3 regions of the Nostoc sp. FACHB-190 genome follow, and region 1 is predicted to be linked to each of the others. Evidence: riboswitches for the same ligand, from Rfam matches in the RefSeq annotation. Region 1 holds a riboswitch; each other region holds the start of a gene.
The links. Region 1 has a riboswitch for cobalamin ahead of H6G28_RS00680 (DUF1636 domain-containing protein). Riboswitches for the same ligand answer to the same signal wherever they lie in the genome.

Region 1 (8,005 bases):
TGGAAAATACAGTTAAAAATGCTCAAAACACTCAATTAGTTGAAATTGATGCGAGTAAAGGTATTAAACCCTTAAACGAAATTTCTCCGGTAGAAACTACCGCATCAGGTGAAAAAGACCATGACCACGACCATGCAGAGGGAAATCCTCATGTTTGGTTAGATCCGGTTTTAGCAAAGCAGCAGGTAATGAATATTCGAGATGGATTAATTGCTGCTGATGCTAAAAATAAAGATGTTTATACAGCTAATGCGGCGGCTTATATTCAGGAATTAGACAAGTTACATAGTGAATTTCAGCAAGCTTTACAAAAAAAGCCTAACTGCACTTTTATCACTTTTCACGATGCTTATCCATATTTAGCGCAACGCTATAACCTCAAGCAAGTTGCTGTGGTAGAAATTCCTGAAGATCAATTATCACCTACCGATGTCCAAAAAGTAGTGAATACAGTCAAAAAATACAAAGTTAAAGCTTTGTTTAGCGAACCAGGTGTAGATAATAAATTGCTGAAAAGTCTGTCGCAAGATTTAAAATTACAGTTACAAACTCTAAATTCTTTAGAAACAGGTGAAAAAGACCCGCAATACTATTTCAAAGCAATGAGATTAAATTTGCAAACTTTAGAATCAGCATGTCAGTAAGCTAAATATCTTATTTTATAGTTATTTTCAAAATTTAATTTATGAACTTACCTCTTTTAAAAGTAGATGGCTTAACTGTATATCAAGGCAGTTATTTAGCGATTCGAGATGTTTCTTTTGAATTATTCCCAGGAACAGATACGGCGATAGTTGGGCCAAATGGTGCGGGTAAAAGCACTTTGGTAAAAGCCATTTTAGACTTAATACCACGAAATGCTGGCAGTGTAGAAATTTTTGGTTCTCCTATTACTAAACTAGGAAATTTGCGTCACTGGTTGGGATACATGCCACAAAATTTCATTTTTGATCGCAGTTTTCCTATTTCTGTGAGTGAATTAATTGCTTTGGGATGGCAGAAAGAAAGTCAACAGCCAAAAGCCAAAACACAACATACTTTATTTTCTCGATTATGGAAACAAAACCGCGACAAAACAGCAGCAGTGACAGCAGCTTTACGACGCACTGGAGTTTATCATCTGCGGAATCAACCCATCGGAACTCTTAGCGGTGGTCAGCTAAAGCGAGTATTACTAGCTTATTGTTTAGTTATGCCGCGAAAACTGTTGGTGTTAGATGAAGCTTTTGCTGGGGTTGATATGCAAGGTGCAGCCGATTTTTATGTTTTACTTAATGAGTTGAAACAAGAAGAAGGCTGGACGATTTTACAAGTTTCCCATGACATTGATATGGTTAGTCGTCATTGCGATCGCGTGCTTTGTCTCAATCAAACCGTCGTTTGTACTGGTCAACCAGAATTTGCTTTATCACCTGAAAATTTGTTAGCAACTTATGGCCCTGGTTTTACCCGTTATCACCATAATCATAATTAAATAGAAGGCAGGAGGCTGTGGTTCGGCTACTTCGGCTGCGCTCAGTACAAGTCCGCTCACCAACCGGATGCAGAAGGCAGGAGGCAGGAGGTTTTAGAGAGACATTATTACCTCCGCAACTCTTGGTTTTTAAGCCTCTAATATTTATTTATGGGTATTCATTCTGTCTTCTGACTTCTGCCTTCTTCATTCAGGTTCATCAAGGTGTTCAGCTACTACCTGATAAAGATGGAGAATATGATTATCATGAAGGCGGTAAAATACATTGCGGCCTTGTTTGCGATAGTTAACTAACCGCATAACACGTAAATTTCTGAGTTGATGTGAAACCGCAGATTCACTCATATCTAATAATGTGGCTAAATCGCTCACACATAATTCTTTTTGCGCCAAAAAAGAAAGAATTCTTAACCGATTAGGATCACCTAAAAAGCTAAAAAATTCGGCCATACGTTGGGCTTTTTCAATATGGAGAAATTCTGCGGTAGTTGCGGGTGCAATATCACTATCTATAGTTGATATAGGAGTATTTTGAATCATTTGTTTACTTAAAAAGTATATATAGTAGATGATATGTTATGGGATTTATGAGATCCCCGACTTCTTCAAGAAGTCGGGGATCTCGCAGTCCAACAACAAAATATTGATGATATTGACTAGAATTTTTAGCCTTAACTGAAATATTTTACCCTATACTCTGACTTTCTAATTTACCTAATAACCAAGTCACTGCACCATCAACATCTGCAACTTTTTCTCCCATTGGAACTGAGGGACGCTTGACCATAACAACTTGTACGCCTAGTTCTCGCGCGGCAATAATTTTAGCGTAAGTTGCATCACCACCACTATTTTTACTCACAATGGTATCAATGTTGTGCTGAACTATAATTTTCCGTTCATTTTCTAGGATAAAAGGGCCGCGATCGCACAATATTATTCCTGGTGGTACTAAAGTATCTTTTCCAGGCGGGTCAATCATCCGCATCAGAAACCATATATCTTGAAGATGGGCAAAGGTGCTGAGTTCTTGTCTACCAACTGTTAAGAATACTCGTTTGGCTTGGTTTGGCAAAATATCGGCGGCGGCTGCATTACTATCTACTTCAATCCAGCGATCGCCTGTTGTTTTCTCCCACGCGGGACGGATTAACATTAATCTGTGTATCCCGACTTCATTGGCTGCCGCCGCCGCATTGTCAGATATTTGATTGGCAAAGGGATGGGTAGCATCAATTAACACATCAACTTTCATTTGACGCAGATATTCTACCAGTCCATCCACGCCACCAAAACCACCAATTCGCACATTTCCAGAGGGACGTGAGGGTTCACGGGTGCGACCGGCTAAAGATGCGATCGCTTCAATCCCGTCAATAGTTGCAACTCTCGCACCCAGTTCCGCCGCTTCTGTGGTTCCACCCAAAATTAAAACACGTATATACTCAGTACTCAGCACTTTACTTACAACGGTGGAATTTTCGCTAATATACCTCGTTTCAATGGTTCTGGTCGTTCTGACCAAGGCAATACACCGTTAGTTTTAGCGTAGTATTGACTAGCACATTCCAAAACAGCCGCCGCACTGCTATCAACATCTAAATCACCAAACAGATAAGTTAACTTACCTTTAGCGGCAAAAGCAACAACACAAGAACGGTTACAAGCACTCATACATTCAACCGCTTGAATCGGAAATTCCTCGCGCAAATCCCAATCTTGCGCCAATTGCTGAATTTGGTGCAGGAGTTTTTGACCACCACTTTCACCTACACGCTTACCATCTTGCCAAACACTGGCACAGGTCTGGCAAACAAATAAAGTATGAGTGTGGGCAGAAATCGTCTCAGAATCACTTGTAATAGTAGTATGGGCAGCAGTCATCCGTACCTCGCAGATGTGATGGACTTAATTTTATAATTCGGCGGGCATTCTGACTGGGAAAGTGGCTTGTAAAGCTTCTAACTTTCCTTCACAGTTGCGGGACAGCGCCGGATTTTCACCGAACTTTCCCCCTTTCCTTTGGTGGCTGACCCCCACCAAAACCGAATATTTTACCTATCATAAACTGAGTTGAAAGTGCTGAGTAAAAAATACTAGCCTCTAGCCTCTAACCCCTAGTCTTTCTTTCATCCAAAGCTTGTGGAATTTACTTTATCTTGGCTATTTCAATTTAATGAGCCAAAGTTTTTTCTAGGTACGCTAATTGTACATTAACCTCAGTGAGATAGCTGGGATTGTATAAAAACTGATTGGGGATTTTTTTGGCATTAATGGCAGCTTTTACCAAATCTTCTGCCTTAACATTACCGCTCTGGTGTTGAAATATCAAAGTCTTACCACCGGGAATACCCTGTGATACTAAATTACCTTGATAAGCAAGATAAACTAGATTCAGTGGTTGCATAACATGAGAATTAGCAACATTACTGGGCGACATATAAGAGTTAACAGATGTAGTGATTACTCGCCCATGTGTTGTAGTATTAGCAACATTACCATTGTGTGAGATTTTTTCACCATTCGCTTGAGCAGATGAAATTCCAACAGACAAAATTAAAGAAGCGATGGTAAGAAAAGAAGTTGTGATCGTTGAGATTTTCATAAGCTTATACCTCGGTTCTGTGTAATAGTTGGGATAAAAATTAACTAGTATTAATATTTGTTCTATAACTTAAGACTTGTTTTGCTGAATTCACCTGAATGGTTGAATTATGGCTTGGTTAAGGGAGTGGATACTTGTAAAGAGTAACTACAGTCACAGTAGTCTGATTCCAGAAAAGACGGATAAAAATTTAGCAAGTTTACAGATTAGATAAGCGTCTTTCTGTAAAATGTTTTTAGACTGGTTGGAGAAAATTAGCGATCGCTCTATTTATATTTTACGCGATCGCTTACACTAAAGCTAACAAGTTAAGACGCGATTTTGTAAGTTTAATTCCAAGCGATCGCCGGGTTTAGGTTCTAACACCTGGGTGGTAAGATTGTTGTTCTGGAAAGAAGTCCGCAAATCTTCAGCAGTCCCCACAGCCTTTAAAAAATTCACCATCAACCCTTCATAGGTTGTATTTGCCTTTGCTGCTGTAGGTAGGATAAATTGTGGTTGCAGCCATTTAGCTACTTCCAAAGCACTATTTGTTCCACGAATAATTGCGCCGACTAACGGTAATGTCAAATCAACCGTTGGCGTAATTAGCACATCCACTGGTGCAAATTGTTTTAACTGTGGCGAGTGATAGCCATGCGGCTCATAGTAAAGTGTGAAATCAGTAGCTAATTCTTTTAACAAATAACTGTTTTCGATCAAAGTCGGGCCAATAGGGGAACCAGGTAAAGCCCGAATTTCTAGTTGATCATTAAAAGTAAAAGTTTCACCATGCCCCAGACAAGTGACACAAGTGTAACCCAAATCTTGAACCACTTTGGTTGCATTCGGCGAAGCCACAACCGGAATTTTATGGTCAAGTTGCTTTAATGTCGGCACATGTGCATGGTCTGGCAAACCTTGAGACAACAATATTAAATCAATCTGCTCTGAAATTAAGCGTTCTTGTGTGAGAGAACCTTTAAACAGCCAATCTAAGCCAAAACTTAATTCACCAACCAGCCAAGGGTCAACTAGTATCCGTTGACCACTCATTTCAATTAACCAACTATTGTTGTCTAACCAAGTTAAGTACATAACCAAACCGAAGTAACACCTGCTTTTATTATTACGGATGGTTTTGGTTATTGCATATCAGTCTTTAGTCAAAGCTAAAGACTGATGAAACTCCTCAGTATGCTTGACTCATACTCAGAGGTTATTGATCAAGTAAAAATAAAATTCCTGTAGTAATTATCAATTCAAAAGAATGTAATTCATCTTGTGGATAAACCAGCTAATACAGACTGCTGCTTAACAGGCTCAAACTTCCAATTAGAAAAATCCTTGATTTCCAATTGTACACCTTTAAAATTAGCTAACATCAACTCATCTCGTTTGTACCAAGCGGTAAATATTTTATCTCTGCTATCATAAAAAGTTACTGGGTCTATTTGATAACCTTCATTAACAGTTTTTAACTTTAATCCCAATAGCTTGAGTAACTTGCTGAGTATTTTGATTTGAGAAGTAACGGCTTCTTCCCTAACTAAGTTAATGCTTAAAACCCGTTTGATATGTTGACTGTGTTGATAAACAACATCTTGCAACCAAAGTAAATCAGGGTCATTTTCAATAAAAGTTCTAGCTGGGTCAATAAACTCTAGCATTCCTAAAGCTTTCATCGCTTCAACTTTGACAGTGTAAGTCTTGATGTCTGGCAAGAAAACTTTACCTTCACCTAACAGTAATTGCTGTTGCCATTCATGTTGGTCTCTAACATGAAAATAATCACTTTCGTGGGTTAAATAATAGTGAATTAATAATTGGGAGTAATAACCTTGGTCATCTTTTAATTTGAGTTCTGGTGTAACCTCGACACCATACTTTTGTTTGAGCGTATATTTATGTATTTGATGACGCTCTAAATCTGTGAGAGAATTTTTAGATGATAACTGTTGATATTCTACATAATTTATATCTGGAGCGTCGGCAATAATTTTGGCAGTAGCTAATTGATTTTTGAGCTTGATGTCTTTCATTTGCCGTTTAATATCTTTCGCCTTTTGCCGCTTATCTGTCCAATCTCTTTGGACTTTGACAATTTCCAAAATTAATCGCTTGCGTGTTGCTAAATCACTAGAGTCAGTTGCTAAAAAGGCTAAACGTAAATCTCGGATAATATTATTGTGAACTGCATTACTCCGCAGCCAAATTTGATGTCCGTCAGTGCTTAATCCATCTTGCATAGACTGACGATAAAGACGGATAGAAGCATTAACTCTTGCAGATAATTTTGCCCAAGTTCGTAAATGAATTGGGTCATATACTAAAGGCAAATCTACATCGATTTTATGCAGTGGACTCAGTAAAGCTAAATTTTCTTGTTGATTGGCTTGATACCAATCAGATAATAAACGATAGTTGGTACTACCGCTACCAATTAAACCAATTCCTCGTTTAGCACACCAAACAATCCGAGGGACATTATCTCTAACTCTGGCTAAGGCTTGTCTGGCTTCGGCATCGGGAATTACACCTTGGAATATGCCATAAACTCTATCAAAATGTTGCACATCAATACTAATACCAGTTCCTAGACTGGGAGTCACAAAAATCGTGTCGTATTCACCAATCTTTTGATTAATATTACCAACAAATTCAACTGCTGGATGGTCAGGTGTATTTGTAGTTCGACTACTAATTACTAAGCTTTTAGGAAATTGATAGCGTAATTTTTCCAACCGTTCTTTGAGATAATTTTCAATAGTTTCACAGCTATATCGTCCAGAACGACTATCGGTAGTGACGTAGCATTTACGTCCTGCAAGTAAATCCAATTCTAGTTGATGAATTAAAGGTGTGGGGTTGGGTGAATCATAAAAGGTGATATCCCAACCGCGTGCAGGTTGCCATTGGTTGACAAGTAACCAAGGTGTGATTTTAATGCCTGATAAACCTTGCAAATATTCTAAAGATACATCTGATAAATCAGCATCTTGGGCAATGACTAAACCGCCAGTTTGTAAAACTGTGGCGATTAACTTTTGGAAATTTTTTAAGATTTTGACACGTTTATTCTTACAAGTATCACTATTTAATAAATGCCATAATAATTGCTCAACTTCATCTAAGATAACTATGCCACCTTGCCATTGATCGACATTTATTTTCCAAATGGAGTCAATACATAAACCCAAAGAAGCGGTAGTTGGACTGTCAAAGTATGAGAATAAATTATTATTATTGTTTAAACCCCATTGAATCCCAATTTTGTCACATAAAAATTTTCCGAGTTGGATTCTGTGGGTAATTAATAAGATGGGCTGGTTTTTGGTTTTAGATTGTTGGACAATATTTTGTAATGCTGTGGTTTTACCTGTGCCTTTGGCGGATTTCACGCCGACTAAACCTGAGTTGGGAAAGGCTATTTCACCTAAATAGGGACGGTTGATGGTGAGTGCAGCCGGAATAGTTAATTCTGTATGTGGTTTGGTGTGGGCGAGGTAGATTTCTAAATCAACACTTTGGCGATAAACTTTATCGAAGGCGCTACTATTTTTAGCAACTATGAGTTCATCAACACCTTTTTCTGGCCCTGGTAATTCGATAACTTTAACTAAGCAATTTTTTTCTTGGAATAAGCAGCCAAGTTGAGCGATCGCATTATTCACTGCTGCTATAGTCTTAGGTTGAGTTTCAAAATCAAAACATATATATATGTGGCGTTTTGCAGTCGCAAACAACGCTAAATCAGGAATGAGTTGACGACGGGTGACTTTACCAAATCCATCTTTGACGACTCGATAACCGCTAGTAATTCCCGGAACTGCGATCGCAGCATAGCCTTGTGATAACAGAGCAGCCGCCTTTTTTGCACCTTCGCAGATAATCACGGGGATGTTCTGTTCCATCACCCATTCCCAAAAACCCACCGCTTCGCCGTT
Region 2 (8,005 bases), on a different contig from region 1:
ACCTCTCACCCCACCTAACATCCGGTAAGTATTCAAATTTAAAGTCCGGTCATTAATACTACCAGTTTTAACTTCCGTCTCCCACAAGAGATTGAGAGTGTACTGCAATAAAGGTAGATATCCAGCTTGTCCTTGAACATCTTTAATGATTTCCTCTACCAAGCCCGTTTCAAACACTACCCCATGATGAGCCGCAGGTTGTTCAATTGCCAAACGCAACTCATCTTGTTGCATCTCTGCAATTATAGGACGATGGTTATCTGTAGCTTTTACTAAGGCAGGATAAGGGCTGAATCTGTCAAGAAAATCAGCCCGCATAGTTGCCACAATTTTAACATTAGAAACGTTAATTTTACTTAACTGCACTAAGCTAGAGATAAACTTATTCCGCTTTTCTGGCTGAGTTGTAGTAAATAATTCTTCAAACTGGTCAATTAAAATAAACCAGTAATCATCAGGCTGCTTGAGCCTATTGACTACTTCTGTTAAGGTGTCAGTTTCAGCCTCTCGCGCCATCTGGACTGCTGATTGCTTATATTTACTCAGCAAACTTGCATAGAAAGATTCAAAGGGATCAATATCTGGCGTAAAAGTCAGTTTGACCAATTTTGTTCCCCATTTTTGTGATAACCAGGGAATTAAACCAGCACGCACTACTGATGATTTACCACTCCCAGATGCGCCTAAAAGCAAAATTAAATTGGTTTGTTGTAATTGATTAACTATACCTGTGAGAAACTGATCACGACCAAAAAAAATGTCTTTATCTTCTGGCTCAAATTTCTTTAAGCCTTTATAGGGTGAAGTCGCTCTAAATTCACGGGTTTTAATCTCAGCCACAGAAACTTGCAAAATCTGAGTTTGATTAAAGGTGACAACATTGCTGTCACCGATTGAAACATTACTAATATTTTGCTTCGTTTCATACTGATTATTAGTCGATTGGTTGCTCATATACCAACCCACACTCTAGCAACTAAAGGAGCTAGTTTCATCACAGGATCAGCTAGTTCAGCAACACCTACTAAACCTTTTTTCAAGGCTTCTATACCTTGTTCTACTAAGTTTTTATCTGGCTTTGGTTTCTTCAATTCTCCTTCAATTGTTTGTAGTGGCACTTCTAAAGTTTTCTTTTCAATCGAGTTCAAAGCATTATTTGTATTAATATCCTGTTTTAATTTTTCTATGAATTTCAGTGCTTCTTGTACCTCAGCATTATGAATTTTCACCTCAGTCTGACTTTGACTGATATTACTTCCCCGGTCTGCTTGTAGTTGATTAAAGGCAATACCAGAGTTACCATTCCCAATATTAATCCCCTCAATATTCTGAGAATGAGACTCCACTGGTTTAGCAGCAGTCATCATATTTCCTAACACGCTAGGTAGAGACTGTTGTAATTCCAATTTTTCTTCAACTGTCAGATTTTTGATAATTTCTAAAACTTCATTAACGCTATATTTTGGCATAAGGCGTGCATCCCATTTCTGTTGCAATGTCACTAAATTCACATACAAATTGTAGAATTTCGGATTATTTTCACCACAATCTTTTTGTACAGTGAAAAATTAAATTTAGTGGAGACATATTGCTGCCATCCACATTCGCCTTACCCACTTCAAGTTTGCAACAATTTGTGTTATTTGAGCCTAGAATTTCCTTGTGCTGCTTCTCGACTGAAGGCTAGAGAGTTCAGGCTTTACACCTATTGATGAACATAATTTGGTATGGCGACACATAACAAGTCACCGCACATCAGATCAGGCATGAAGTTAAATCGCTAATTCATACCTCTTCAGTTATTTAGTTATCTGCAAAAATAGTACTTAAATACTGTTTTTGTCGTTTCTATATATACAAGAACGTCTATAGTTCATCGAACAGCACTGAAAGATATAGTATCAGACTCTACAAATAAAAACTATAGGACTTTGATTTTATTTATAAATAAAACTGCAAGATAATACAGGAAAATCACAATACCATTAGCAAAATCAGAGGGTGAAGCCGTAGGTACTTTCATAGTAGACAGGACTTATTTAGAGACAAAGTAAAATATTATACGCGCTTTTTTGCCATAAAACTTACGCAACTGGCATATTTTTTCTGTAGGGTGTGTGACGCAACTAGAAGATGTGAACGTAGTTATCAGATTGATAGTGTCACGCACCAACCACCAATTGTGATACTTACGTAAGTAAGTCCTGGACAATATTCTGGCTCCTAGATATTATACAAGATCAAGCATTAAGGACTCAGTTGACAATAGTTAAAATTAGCAAAATTAAATTATAAAATACAACAAAGAATGAATTTTTGTTTAGAGAAAATAGTGCATACACAAATCATTCTAGACTTTGAAAGTAATGAAATAATCAAAACTATACTTTGAGATTGAGCTTATAGTCAGATAACAGTATAACTTTGCTGTTATCAGTTTGATGGTGTGATTTTGGGCTGAAATTAACCAAATTCATAGCATTTAATCAGATTTTTCAAGTGTTAGCTAACTCTGGTAGTGAGTGAAATTATTTCACGTTTGCAGTGTTCAAAAATATGGGTAAAAGTAAGCGTATAGGCATTCTAACTAGTGGCGGAGATTGCTCTGGTTTGAATGCAGTCATCCGAGCAGTTGTTCATTGTGCTAATGGTAAAGGTTGGGAAGTCTTAGGTATTCGACAAGCAACTCTAGGATTAATGGCAAGACCACCACAAGTTACTAAATTAGAAATCGAGCAAGTTGATCCGTTATTAACTTCTGGTGGCACAATGTTAGGCACTACTAATAAAGGTGATCCTTTTGCTTTTCCGATGGCTGATGGTAGTTTTTGCGATCGCTCATCAGAAATTATTGCAGGCTATCATCAATTAGATTTAGATGCGTTGATTGGCATTGGTGGGGATGGTAGTTTAGCAATTCTGCGTCGCCTCGCACAACAAGGCGGGATTAACTTAGTCGGTATCCCGAAAACCATTGATAATGATATCGGTATTACTGAACACGCCATTGGCTTTGATACAGCCGTTAATATTGCGACCGAAGCACTGGATAAATTACATTTCACCGCCGCTTCCCATAGTCGAGTCATGATCTTAGAAGTCATGGGTCGTGATGCGGGACACATCGCTTTAGCTGCGGGAATTGCTGGGGGTGCAGATGTGATTTTAATTCCCGAAATCCTCTACAGTATGGATGATATTTGTTATCACATTAAAAACCGTCAAGAAGACGGCAAAAACTATTGTTTAGTGATTGTCTCCGAAGCTGTGCGGACTCAAGAAGGGGAAACTCGCACCTTAACTAATCGCCTGGGTCAATCACGATATGGGGGAATTGGGGAATATCTCGCCGACCAAATTAGCGATCGCATCGGTGCAGAAACAAGAGTCACCGTCTTAGGACACATCCAACGCGGTGGTACAGCCTCACCCCTAGACCGATTAGTCGCCTCGGCTTTTGGTGTAGCCGCAGTTAATCTAATTGAGGAAGGTAAATATGATTACATGGTTGCTTGGCAAAATCGCCAAGTGATCACCGTACCAATCGAAGAAGCGATCGCACAGTACAAAGCCGTCAACCCAGAAGATACTTTGGTTCAAACTGCTCGTGGTTTAGGCATTTATTTAGGAGAATAGTCAAATTATCGTAGTGGACTGTCTAGACTAAAGTAGTGCAAAAATATCGTTCTTGTGGTGTGGGCATCCTGCCCGCACCGGACGGGCTAGAAGCCCATCCCACAAGAGAGTTGTAATGCAACATTTAAGGCTAGACACGCCAGTAGGGTGTGTTAGGCGCAGATTGTGAGTAATTCAATTCATCACAAAAACTATATTCGAGCGCCTAACGCACCAATACTGAGGCGATCGCATTACTAAAACCTAATATTCAGGACTTACGCACAGGCTACGGAAGAACTAACCACAGAGGAGTCAGTCGCGTGGGCGGGTTTCCCGACTTGAGCGAACTGACGTAGCGCAGAGTTCACAGAGAAATAAGAGTTTGAGAGGTGTTTTGCGTAAGTCCTAATTTTATAAACGCCAAAGTTCTTTCAACTTGTCAATTAAAACTTTTTGCCGTTTTTCGATAATTTCAGATGTCCATTCTTTTTCCATCAATACTTGTGTAGTGAGTGCAAAATTACAAATACCTTTCTTCGTTGTAAAATATTTCTGCTTTTTAGTCTCAAAATCAAAGTTTTGAGCCATGCTATTTTTCGCAGAAGATAGTAAAACTAAATTACCTAACCGATGTACATATTTTTCCTTATCTTCCTGAGTAGGAAACAAGGTTAACCACTCACTATCAGCAGATGGATTTTGTGGTAGTACGTGTTCAACTGTAATATTAGAAAAAGTATAAGCAGGCTTTCCTTCAGCAAGGGCAGAATCTAAGCGCAGCAAAACATAACTTCTGATTTTCTTGATTAAATAAAGGTCGCCATTCAGAATTTTGAGGATATTTTCTTTTTCTTTAGAAGTCAATTGTAATGGTGAATCTGGCGTATACAAATCTTCTCGATTATCAATAGCGTGTAGTAACTTGCTATAACGTTCAATACGTTCATTGATATTAGCACGCTGAATCATTAAACAAGAAGCCAGCCTATCTAAGTCTGAAAAGAATCGCAATAATAATTCAGGATTATGATAATTTTGCGATAAATAAAAAATAGCTGGTGGTATCCAATCAGAATTGTCAATAAATTGCAACCATTGGAACAATATATTAATTTCATCTGTCCATAAACTTCCTTCGTAAACTTGATACTGGATGTCATAAAAAGCATCAGCTAAAGGCAGTAAAATCTTATCAATAAACTGCTGAGGATATTCTGTAGGTGATGGGTTAACATCTTTTTTAAACTCTTTAAGTATACTTTCACGAGGTTTTGATTTCCCATGAATCATTCTAATATGAGAGAAAAGGCTTTTGAATGTATCACGTCCTAATCTTTCTTCTACGTTCTCCCATTTTTCACTATATTTATCCTGATGTTCCGATGGGATTTTTCCAATAATCTCTGCTTTTAAAATATCAGCATGTGATAAATCAAGACCTCGATTATTCAATACTGAAAATATTCGATAACCAGATTCAATATCTGGAGTTGAGACTAATACTATAAAGCAACGTTTAATAAGAAACTGAATAAAGCGAATAAGTTGAGATTCTGGTATTACTTTCAGCTTGTCCAGAAAAAGCAAGGCATTATGCTTTAGATTTTTACAACTATCCGATAGTTTACTATCAATCAAAACATTCAATCTTTCAAGACCACTTTCAGATTGAATATATTCTTTAAAGAATGGTGTATCTTTTTCACGTAAAGTCAACCTATAAATATTATTTTCTGGTTCAAAAGGATCTTCTTGGTATAAGTATTTAGTTAATATATGTTTATATTCTTTACTAACAGATGCTCTTAAAGCAGCTAATAGCACAGTAATTGTAGTCAAACGCTGTTGACCATCAATGACCTTAGCATCCGTTGTATCTCCTTTAATAAGTACAATACTACCTAAAAAGTATGGATTAATATCATCAATCTTCTCGTCACTATCTCCTAAAGCACTGATTAAATCTTCAAAAAGTTCTCCAGCTTGTTCCGTTGTCCAAGCATAAGGACGCTGATATAGAGGAATCGTAAAAATAAAATCATCGCTAAATACTTTGTGAATAGGAAGTTGATTAGCCTGAATGGTAACTGTACTCATGCGTATCTCCTTTAGCGGCGTAGTAGATTACACTGTCACTAAAGTTAGTTTTCCCAACTTGAAGAGCAATATTTGATAGCAGTACAGTTTATACAATCATATTTGATGTACGAAAATTGCACGGCTAAGATCCCCGACTTCTTTAAGAAGTCGGGGATCTGTAATTATTCACCAATCATTGATGAAAAAAATGTGAAGCATAGAGTATGGCGAAGACGGTCTCATGGTAAATTACTAAGACTTGGAGTTGGGAAACTCCGGTGAAATTCCGGGACTGTGCCGCAGCTGTGAAGGGAAATCCCAAGTCAGAATGCCAACTCCGGGTGTGTCTATAAGACATGATGATCTACTCTCTGCGTTGCACAGAGAAGGAGTTGAGACGTTGGTTTCGGGATTTACAGCCTGTCCGGGGTTATTCTACGCTACATCTGCTCAAGATGGAATTTTATCTCGCCTGAGAATACCAGGAGGGATACTTAATAGTAAACAATGTCAGGCGATCGCACAGATTGCAGATATGCAAGGTGGTGGTTATGTGGATGTCACAAATCGCGCCAACCTGCAAATCAGAGAAATTAGCCAGGGTATCAGCAGCGAAGTTTTACAACACCTGCAAAATTTGGGTATAGGGTCTCACAATTCGGCTATAGACCACATCCGTAATATTATGACTAGCCCAACAGCAGGTATCGACCCAGAAGAATTAATCGATACTCGCCCTTTAATTCAAAGCTGGGATGCTTATTTAGCAGCACATTCGGAACTATCAGCACTCTCAGCTAAGTTTAGTGTTTGCTTTGATGGCGGTGGGAAAGTTTCGGTAAGCGATCGCCTCAATGATATCCTGTTGAGGGCTGAGTTAATCGACACTCAAGTTTACTTCTGCTTATATCTAAGTTTCATCAAAAGCCAACCACCCATCAATACAGGAATTATATTGTTACCAGAACAATGTTTGTCTGTTTTGGCAGCTTTAGCAGATGTTTATTTAAAGCATACTGATATTCAACTTAGGCGCAAGCCACGGTTACAAGCAGTTATCAACAGTTTGGGATGGGAAAATTATCTTCAGCAAGTTGAACAGCGTTTAAGTTTTACTTTGCAGCGTTCTCAACCTTCCCCAACAATAAAGGAAGCAGGTTTCTGGCATATTGGGATTCATCCCCAACGCCAAGAAAATTTGTTTTATATTGGTGTCGTCTTACCCCTTGGTCGGTTAACAAGTCAGCAGTTGCGGCGTTTGGGCAATTTAGCAGCAAAATATGGTAGTGGAACCATCAGACTCACACCTTGGCAAAATTTACTCATCACGGATATTCCCCAACAGTGCGTTATTGATGTTCAAAATCACCTAACTAACTTAGGCTTAGATTTCACCGTCACTAATATTCAAAGTACATTAGTTGCTTGTTCTGGTAAACGCGGTTGTGCGGCTTCGGCTACCGATACTAAAAGTCATGCTTTAGCATTAGCCGATTATCTCAAAAATCGTGTTCAGCTAAATCGCCCGATTAACATTCACTTTAGCGGCTGTGCAAAATCTTGCGCCCAACATCACACAGGTGACATCACTTTACTGGGTGTGAGCGATCGCAACATAGAAAGTTATCACATTTATGTCGGCGATCGTGATAGTCTCGAACAATTCGGTCAGAAAATCTATCAAGATGTAAGTTTTACAGAATTACCCGTAATTATTGAACAAATGCTCAAAATCTATAAAATTCACAGCCTTAATTCCGAAGAATCTTTTGGAGAATTTGTCAATCGTTATGGTACTAACCGATTAAAAGAGTTACGTCCTTGCACCATCAAAACATGATTCTTGTCAACTGACTCCTTAAGTATTAATAAGACTTACTCAATAACTCTCTCAAACTCTCATTCCTCTGTGACCTCTGCGCCTCTGTGGTTTGTTTTTCCCTAACCTGTGCGTAAGTCCTAACTCTCTCAAACTCTTATAACTTCGTGTCCTTTGCGTCCTTTGCGGTTCGTTCTTTCATAATTTTGTGTAACTCCCATATCAGTAAACAATCAAACTTTAGATAACAAATGTACAAATCACCTATCACCTATCACCTGTCCCCTGTAACCTGCTGTTTATAACCAAAAAATGTCCGACTATATCCGCAACGCTAACGAAATTTACCGTAATTCTTTTTCGATCATTCGGTCAGAAGCTAACTTAGATGCCCTGCCACCAGATGTAGCAAAAGTAGCTGTACGTCTAATTCATGCCTGTGGAATGACGGATATTGTAACTGACTTGGGATATTCACCCACAGCAGTA
Region 3 (8,005 bases), on a different contig from region 1:
GTAATCATTACCACCATTACTATTCACACGCCCATTGTTATTATAAAGATTGCCTGTCTTGACGGCTTCAAAATCAGCATAGCGGCTATCCTCTGCGATTAAATCCTTGATACTTTGCCAAGCTTGGCTAAAATTCAACCAATAATCAGCATTAGCTGCCCGTTCTAAAACTACTTCAAAAGAAAGCGGTAAACTACCATTAGATTTATCATCACTCCAAAGATAATTTCCTCCAGCATCCGCCAGATATTTAGCAACATAACTATTACCACCTGGCATAAACCAAGTACCTTTAAAGTTAAAACCAACAAATACACTCGGACGGTTTTTCACAGATTGAGCTTTTGCGGCTATTTGTGTATATCTATTCGCAATTTCATTAAATATCTTTTCTGCTTTGGCTTCTTGGTTAAAAAACAAAGCCGTAAATTTTAACCATTCACTTCTCCCCAAAGGTGTATCTTCCATATACTCAGCATTTATCCCCATCTTTAAACCAGCTTCTGTGAGTTTGCTATAACTATCAGTTTGGGAATTTCCTGTACCGAAGGTTGTGACTAAGTCAGGATTCAATGCTAATAACCTTTCTATGTCTACATTAGAATTATTGCCGACTTGGGTAATATTTCCGGCTTTAATTCTCTCAACTACTTCAGGTGTATTGACTTGATTAATATTACTCACTCCAATTAATTTATCAACTACACCTAATTTAGCTAAGTGGGGTAAATGTGTAGTTGATAGAGAGACTATAGAGTTAATGGGAACTGTAATTACTTGCGCCTGCTTAAATTCTTGGGGTGTGGGAGTTCCACATTGGACTAAAACATATTGAAACTGAGTTTTGGCATTTTGCCAAGGGTTTTTGATGGTGACGACTTTGTAATGTTTGTGATATTCTACCGTCAAACCTTTGGCGTGGGTGATTTTGATTTTATTGGGGAAGTAATCTTGACTGGGGTTATAGTTGGGGGTGCAGGTGTTAGTTGATGTGTGAATTGTCGTGTGATGACAGGCGATGATGAGGGTGGCTATGAGGAATAATTGACAGAGGAAAATGATTGGTTTTTGGTGGGGGAGTTTTATCATTTTTATCTCACGCAAAGGCGCAAAGACGCAAAGATTTAGAGGAAGGTTAGGGGGTTTCGGGTGGGTAGAGGTTTTCGGTAATTTTGTTACCTTTAATGAGGTGTTCGTTGACTATATTTTCGGCAACATTCGGGTTAACGCGAGTGTACCAAGTTCTATCATTGGAATAAAAAACAACTGGGCCGAGTTGACACACTTCTAAACAGCCTGATGTTCTAACTTCGATATCTAAACCTGCTTCTTCTACTGCTGATTTTAAAGCATCAAATGTAGGTTGCCATTTGCGGGAAGGTAGACAGCGTGTAGAGGTACAAACGGAAATATAGGAATGTTTGAGAGGATTTTTAGTAAAGGGTATGGGTTTTTTACCTAACACATAAATCTCTCTTAAATCTTGATAAAGAGCTAACTTATCTAGATTTGGTTTACCCTCCGGTAATAAATTTTCCCCATCTACCAAAGGATTAGGTAATAAAATCGTCATCAATTGTTCATTCGCACCATTCCAAAACTGAATCCCCCAACTTCTAGGATTTCCTTCTGAATTAAACCGCCGATAAAAAGCCGCACGGGAAACTAAACGTTGCTTCCTCACCTCCACAGGAGTTTTACACAAAGGCCCGCCAAAATTAGTATCAATACATAAATGTAAATGCCAACCCTCAGCCGCTACCGTCAAATAGCCATCATAGAGAATACAAAGCTTTGGTGGTGCATTAAATTCCAATTCTAAAACACTACCTTGAACAATATGAGCAATCCCAACCTGCTGCCAATTTTGTTCAAACAAAGTATAAACTAACGATGCTAAAACATCACTCCCACAATCAAAATATTCATACTCAACAAACCCCCCCGTAGCTAAATCTTCCTTAACTACCTCATTAACTGGTGTCACCCAACAATTAAACTCACTCATTTCTAACTCTCCTCTGCGCCTCTGCGCCTCTGCGTGAAAAACTCTTTAGAACCGAGAACTCAACCCAATCTGAAAAATCCTCCCCCCATCAGGAAACCCAGGAAACAACTGATAACGCTGATCAAACAGATTATCCAAACTCCCAGTTAAAACCAAACTATCACTAATCGGCACACGCATCTTCAAATCAAAAGTCGTATACCCCGAAAGAAATTCCGTATTAATATTATTAGTGGGATACCCATTTAAAGAGTTCATCAACACCCCCAAATACCAACCTTGAGGATTTTCATAAGACACACCCAAATTTAATTTATCTGCACCTGCAAATCTTAATTCCTTATCAACCTCCGCCGGATTAGCACTTTCTAAAATACGCGGATCATTCGCCGTATAATTCACAAAAGCATAGACATTCCTCGCCAACTGTAAATTTAAAGAAGCTTCAATTCCTGTAGTTTGTACCAAACCGATATTTTCCCAAGTTCCTGTATTTCCATTGACAGGCGGTGTGAGTCTTTTAAAGGCAATTGTATCAGAAACACGGTTACTAAAAAATGTCAACCTCAGCAAGCCAATATTCCCTAACTTTTGGTCAATTCCCACATCAAAACTATCCCCTTTTTCTGGCTTGAGGTTAGGATTGCCAATATTAGTCGGATTATTATTAAATAAATTCGCTATGGTTGGAGCGCGGAAGTTTCTGATATAGTTGGCTCGGATTGTAGTTGAATCTGATACCGCTAACTTTGCTCCTACAGATGGCGAAGTAAACGAACCATTCACCAAACTACTAAAATCTTGCCGTACTCCTAAATTCATACTAAAATTAGGAGAAAAATTAATTTCATACTTACCAAAAATTGCCCCTTGACCTATAGCATCATCATAATTTTCTCTGGTGATGTTTGTCCCATAATTAGATGTGGTGTTGCGTACATTGGTATTACGATAATCAAAGCCATAAACTAAAGTCTGATTATTGGCAACATTCCAATTATGGGTAACTTGAATACCATAGGAATCCTGTTTGGTATCAAAGCGATTTTGAGATGTAATTGCACCGCTACGATTATCAAAACGAGTGTTGAGAAAGTCAGCGTAAACTCTCGCTGTTAAGAGTGAATCATCGCCGCTTCCTAATTTAGAGTTCCAGGTTAAATCGGTGAGAACTTGGTCTGTGTATTTGCGATTATTATCAGTGAGAGAGTTAAAAAATCCCTGTCCAAATTGAGGTACAGGAATGGGTACGCCTCCAGGTACTCCCTGTTCTTTACCTAAATATAAGGTGGAGAGGGTTAAGGTGTTACGTTTTCCTAAATTTGCTTCTAATTTGACATTAAAGTTATTAAAGAGTGCGTCATTATTCGTTCTTGTCCCCTCAAAGTTAGCTTCAGGAATACGAAAGCGATAATTATTTTGTGCTTGAGTCCGGCTATATCCAACTACCCAAGAAATATCACCGGATTTTCCACTATTTTGAATGCTTTGTTGGTTCAATCCATAGGAACCAAGATTAACTTTAGTTTCTGTGGTAATTTGCTCTGTAGGACGACGGGTAACAATATTAATTACCCCACCTATTGCATCTGAACCATAAAGAGTTGAACCACCTCCGGGTAAGACTTCGACTCTTTCAATATTGTTCGTGGTAAATTCTGACAGGTCAAAACCACCGCCACCTAGATTATTAATTGGTCTTCCATCAAGCAATATTAATACTTGACCAGTATTAGAACCGCGAATAAATTGACCACTTAAAGCGTTTACTTCTGTCCCAACAGTACCGTCACCTAAAATACCAGGAAGAAATCGCAGTGCTTCTTTGACAGTTCTTGCACCTTGCGCTTCCATTTCTTCGCCAGTAATCACATACACCGGACGGGTGGAATCTTTTACTGTTCCCTCGCGGCGAAAAGGGGAAAATACAGGTTCATTGAGGAGTTTGTCAATAACTGTGAGTTCAATATCTGGTTCTTTTTCTTCTGCTTGTGCAGTTTCTGTGGCGATGATGCTGGAATTTTCCCACAGCATCCCTGCGGTGATAGTTACGCTGGAGACGATAAGTTGAGTTCCCCATCTGGCGATAAATTGATTACGCATTGGTAATTTCAGCCACCTGTATAACTAAAAAATTTTGTTGTCACTAAAGATTTGAGGTTTTTGCAAAAACTCTCAGCCAGGAGGCTATTTTGATAATGATTATTATTATCATGCTTATGGTGCAATTTGCAAGCTAGTTTCTCAGTTTGTAGTAAGCACTTTAGTGCTAGGAGTTTTAAGGACTAAAGTCCTTACTACGAAATTGATAAACTACTGGTGTTGAATTAACAGCAATTGTGATGTAATTTTGCCCATTTACTGAGGGGTGGGATTTTGGCTAAGATGCCTCTTTTTAAAGCTTCTGGACGTTCTGACCAAGGTAGTAACCCATCTGGCTTACTGTAGTATTGAGTGGCACATTGCAGGATGGCGGATGCATTGTCATCAACTGCTAAGTTGCCAAAAAGATAGGTGAGTTTCGCTTCTGCTTGGAAGGCGACAACGCAAGCATGACTGCAAGCACTCATACATTCAACACCTTGAATGGAAAATTTATTTTGCAATTCCCAAGTTTGTGCAAGTTGTTGTAGTTGTTGTAATAGCTGCTGTCCGCCACTTTCACCAACCCGCTTGCCATCTTGCCACACACTCGCACAGGTTGTGCAGACGAATAAAGTATGTTGTTTGTTGTTCATTAATTTTGAAACATTGCTGATGAAGACAAGAAATGCACGCTAGAGTTTTCAGGTTTGCGGGGAGTATGGGCGCAAACCTGGCTAGAGATAATGTAAATATGCAAAGGCCAAGGTGAGGATACAAATGGGTTTTCAGGCTTGTATCTCTAACCTTGTGTCAGTATTAATATTTGTAGGGAAGATTCTACAATCTCATAGAAATTGCGATTGCATGGCTTCGGTCTGCAACTATGAGAAAGTTACACTTCTTGATGAAGAGAGTATTAGCAAAGTTATTCATCTGTACCTCGCAGATGGGAGTTAGTTGTAATTTCGGCGGGCATTCTGACTTTGAAGCATGAACTTCATTACAGCTGCGGGACAGTGCCGGATTCACACCGGGCTTTCCCCGTTACCTCTGATGGCTGTTCCCCACCAGAACCGAGTTGTTATTGCGTAGATAATACCACAGTCAGGAACTTCCAAGAAATAAATTACTCAGCAAAAATGTTTTTTGCAAAAGTTGTTTCAACCTCTTGGAAGTTCCCAGTGGAAATATACCATACCCTATCCTTCAACTGGCTTTGGCTGTACTAATGCTGGGAGAAAAGGAAACACTTGGTTTGACAATGGCTGGAACAATTTTTTCGCAAGCCATTCTTGCACCTGATAAATTTCTGGCTGTTGGGCCGACTTGTAAAGCAGCAAGACCACCCATAATAAATAACTCACAGCCAGGCCAACGCAGGCTAGTATCTAATACTGGCAAACCTTTGATGATGGGAGTGGGATAAGCTGCGAGGATATCTGTTAATAGGGGTTCAGTTGTGACATCGAATTTAGTCCCAGTGGAAAGCCAAATGTAATCAAACTCATGTCGGCTACTATCACTACATTCGACGCGCCAATTTTCACCCAACCATTCAGCTTTGATAACTTGGCATTGTTCGTCAATTCTGATGTTACCAGCCCGCACTTGTCGCCGTAGTTGAGTTGCGATCGCTGGTGTCATAGAACCACCATTTCTGGCTTGCTGAATCATTGTCCAGCGTTTTTCCCAGTTTGATTGAGCAAAAAAATCTTTGAGATATTTCGGCCCCAACCATCCGGGTTCAGCATCAAACAACTTCTCTGCTAAATTTCGCCGAATCAGCAAATGCACCTTTGCACCGCGAGAAATTGCGCCGATAGCCAAATGTCCACTTGTCAACCCACCACCGACAATCAAAACTCTCTTACCAGTCAAGTGTGATTTGCGTAAATCAATATTTTGTGAGTGGCAAAGTTTGTCTGGTGGGTAAGTTGTGGGGATTTCCTTAACCCAATTTGGTAATTGAATTTGAAAACCACCAGTAGCCAAGACAACCCGCCGAGCAATTACCTCTTGTCCATCTTGCAAATCAAGGCGAAATTTGGGACGTAAATTATCAACTAAAGGTGTAATACCCTTGACGGCCAGAGGAATTACTTGCTCTTGCAACTGCCAAACTCGAATCACATCTTGGCAAAAATCCTCAAATAACTTTGTCCCTGGTAAATCGTAGGGGGGAAATAATTCTTGAGGACGAGATTCAGCAAACTTGCGTAAAGCAAACGGGTTGGGGTCGGGATGGTGAACGGCGGGAGAACGCAAATGGGGAATTTCTAAAGCGGCAAATTGCTGCTTCCAACCACTCAACCACATCCCACTAGGGTCAAATACCGAAAATCTACCCCTAATTGACTGCCGTTTTTGCAACAGATGAGTAGTTAAGGTGAGAGCATGAGGCCCTGCACCAACAATAGCCAAGTCAATGTTGTTAGTCATGGGACACTTCACACTTCATACTTCTTGATCAACGCTACGTCTTTGGCGAAGTAGGTCAAAATTAAATCTGCACCAGCACGTTTCATACTCGTCAAACTTTCTAAAATTACTTTTTTTTCATCTATCCAACCCATTTGAGCTGCGGCTTTAATCATGGCGTACTCGCCACTGACGTTGTAGGCTGCTACTGGTAATTGGGTGGCTATGCGAATTTGTTGAATAATATCTAGATAAGCGAGGGCAGGTTTAACCATGACAATATCTGCACCTTCGGCAATGTCTAGTTCTACTTCTTTGATGGCTTCTCTAGCGTTGGCTGCATCCATTTGATAGGTCTTTTTATCACCAAATTTCGGAGCAGAATCTAACGCATCTCGAAAGGGGCCATAGTAGGCTGAGGCGTATTTAGCGGAGTATGCCAAAATCCCGACATTGATGTAACCTTCTGCATCTAAAGCCTGACGAATTGCTCCAATTCTTCCATCCATCATGTCAGAAGGAGCAACAAAATCTGCTCCGGCGGCGGCTTGGGAAAGTGCCATTTTCACTAACACTTCTACCGTGGGGTCATTTAAAATTGTGCCTTGTTCATCAACTAAGCCATCGTGACCATGTGTAGTGAAGGGGTCAAGGGCAACATCAGTGATGACAACAATATCGGAAACAACTTGTTTAATGGCTTTGACTGTTTGTTGTACTAATCCTTCTGGGTTGTAGCTTTCTGTACCTGTGTCGTCTTTTTTATGTTCGGGGATGACGGGGAAAAGTGCGATCGCATTTATGCCCAAACTAGATACTTCAGCAATTTCTTTGAGTAATAAATCCAAAGAATATCGATAACATCCTGGCATAGAAGCAATTTCTACTTTCTGCCCTTCTCCTTCCATGACAAACATCGGATAAATCAAGTCATCCACACTCAGAGTTGTTTCCCTCACCATCTGGCGCAACTTTTCAGTCCGACGCAACCGCCGGGGACGCTGGAGGAGGTTTAATGGTTTGACGGACATAGGTTAAAGTTAAATTAAAATGATAATCATTATTATAAATATATAAGATAACAGTTGTTTGATGAGAATGGGTTTTGCAGTATCTACAGCCCTACGGGGAAGTCAAAATTCACAAGTCAAAAATTCTCTGACTTGTTCTACCCTCTCGCTATCGCCCAAACTGTTGATTTCTCGTCTCACTACGTAAATACAACCAATATTCTTGAGCATTGCTAAATGCTCTATTGGCAAATATCATTTTTCTTGTCCGGCTTGCAGAGAGAAATAATAGCTAAGAATTGTGGCTGGTTCGCCTAAACTGACCCATTCCTCGCCTAAGATTTCGGGCGGAATTTGCAACTGAGTATTGGTTTCGCCTCTTAAATCTAGCTTTCTGAGGTTAGTTAGTTGCTGTATTTCTGAAGGTAAATTGATCAAGTCATTATTTTCAAGATTCAGAATTTCTAGTTTTGTGAGTTGTCCA

Region 2: it holds a riboswitch for cobalamin, as region 1 does, so the genes downstream of both, cobG (precorrin-3B synthase) here and H6G28_RS00680 (DUF1636 domain-containing protein) in region 1, are expected to answer to the same signal.
Region 3: it holds a riboswitch for cobalamin, as region 1 does, so the genes downstream of both, H6G28_RS08110 (DUF1636 family protein) here and H6G28_RS00680 (DUF1636 domain-containing protein) in region 1, are expected to answer to the same signal.

The regions. Positions count from the first base shown of each region.
Region 1 is NZ_JACJQW010000001.1:139,322-147,326, reverse strand. Features, by position in the region: gene H6G28_RS00700 (metal ABC transporter substrate-binding protein) at 1-644, shown strand, start outside; gene H6G28_RS00695 (metal ABC transporter ATP-binding protein) at 686-1,474, shown strand; gene H6G28_RS00690 (ArsR/SmtB family transcription factor) at 1,661-1,924, opposite strand; gene H6G28_RS00685 (cobalt-precorrin-6A reductase) at 2,160-2,915, opposite strand; gene H6G28_RS00680 (DUF1636 domain-containing protein) at 2,939-3,358, opposite strand; cobalamin riboswitch at 3,381-3,539, opposite strand; gene H6G28_RS00675 (hypothetical protein) at 3,648-4,079, opposite strand; gene H6G28_RS00670 (MBL fold metallo-hydrolase) at 4,380-5,156, opposite strand; gene H6G28_RS00665 (plasmid replication protein, CyRepA1 family) at 5,336-8,005, opposite strand, start outside.
Region 2 is NZ_JACJQW010000022.1:61,092-69,096, forward strand. Features, by position in the region: gene H6G28_RS21985 (nSTAND1 domain-containing NTPase) at 1-954, opposite strand, end outside; gene H6G28_RS21990 (hypothetical protein) at 951-1,511, opposite strand; gene H6G28_RS21995 (ATP-dependent 6-phosphofructokinase) at 2,557-3,636, shown strand; gene H6G28_RS22000 (DUF262 domain-containing protein) at 4,030-5,715, opposite strand; adenosylcobalamin-variant (AdoCbl-variant) riboswitch at 5,956-6,039, shown strand; gene cobG (precorrin-3B synthase) at 6,041-7,537, shown strand; gene H6G28_RS22010 (precorrin-8X methylmutase) at 7,829-8,005, shown strand, end outside.
Region 3 is NZ_JACJQW010000005.1:46,456-54,460, reverse strand. Features, by position in the region: gene H6G28_RS08125 (ABC transporter substrate-binding protein) at 1-1,089, opposite strand, end outside; gene H6G28_RS08120 ((2Fe-2S) ferredoxin domain-containing protein) at 1,136-2,008, opposite strand; gene H6G28_RS08115 (TonB-dependent receptor plug domain-containing protein) at 2,054-4,111, opposite strand; gene H6G28_RS08110 (DUF1636 family protein) at 4,336-4,746, opposite strand; cobalamin riboswitch at 5,044-5,186, opposite strand; gene H6G28_RS08105 (FAD/NAD(P)-binding protein) at 5,300-6,532, opposite strand; gene hemB (porphobilinogen synthase) at 6,541-7,542, opposite strand; gene H6G28_RS08095 (leucine-rich repeat domain-containing protein) at 7,777-8,005, opposite strand, start outside.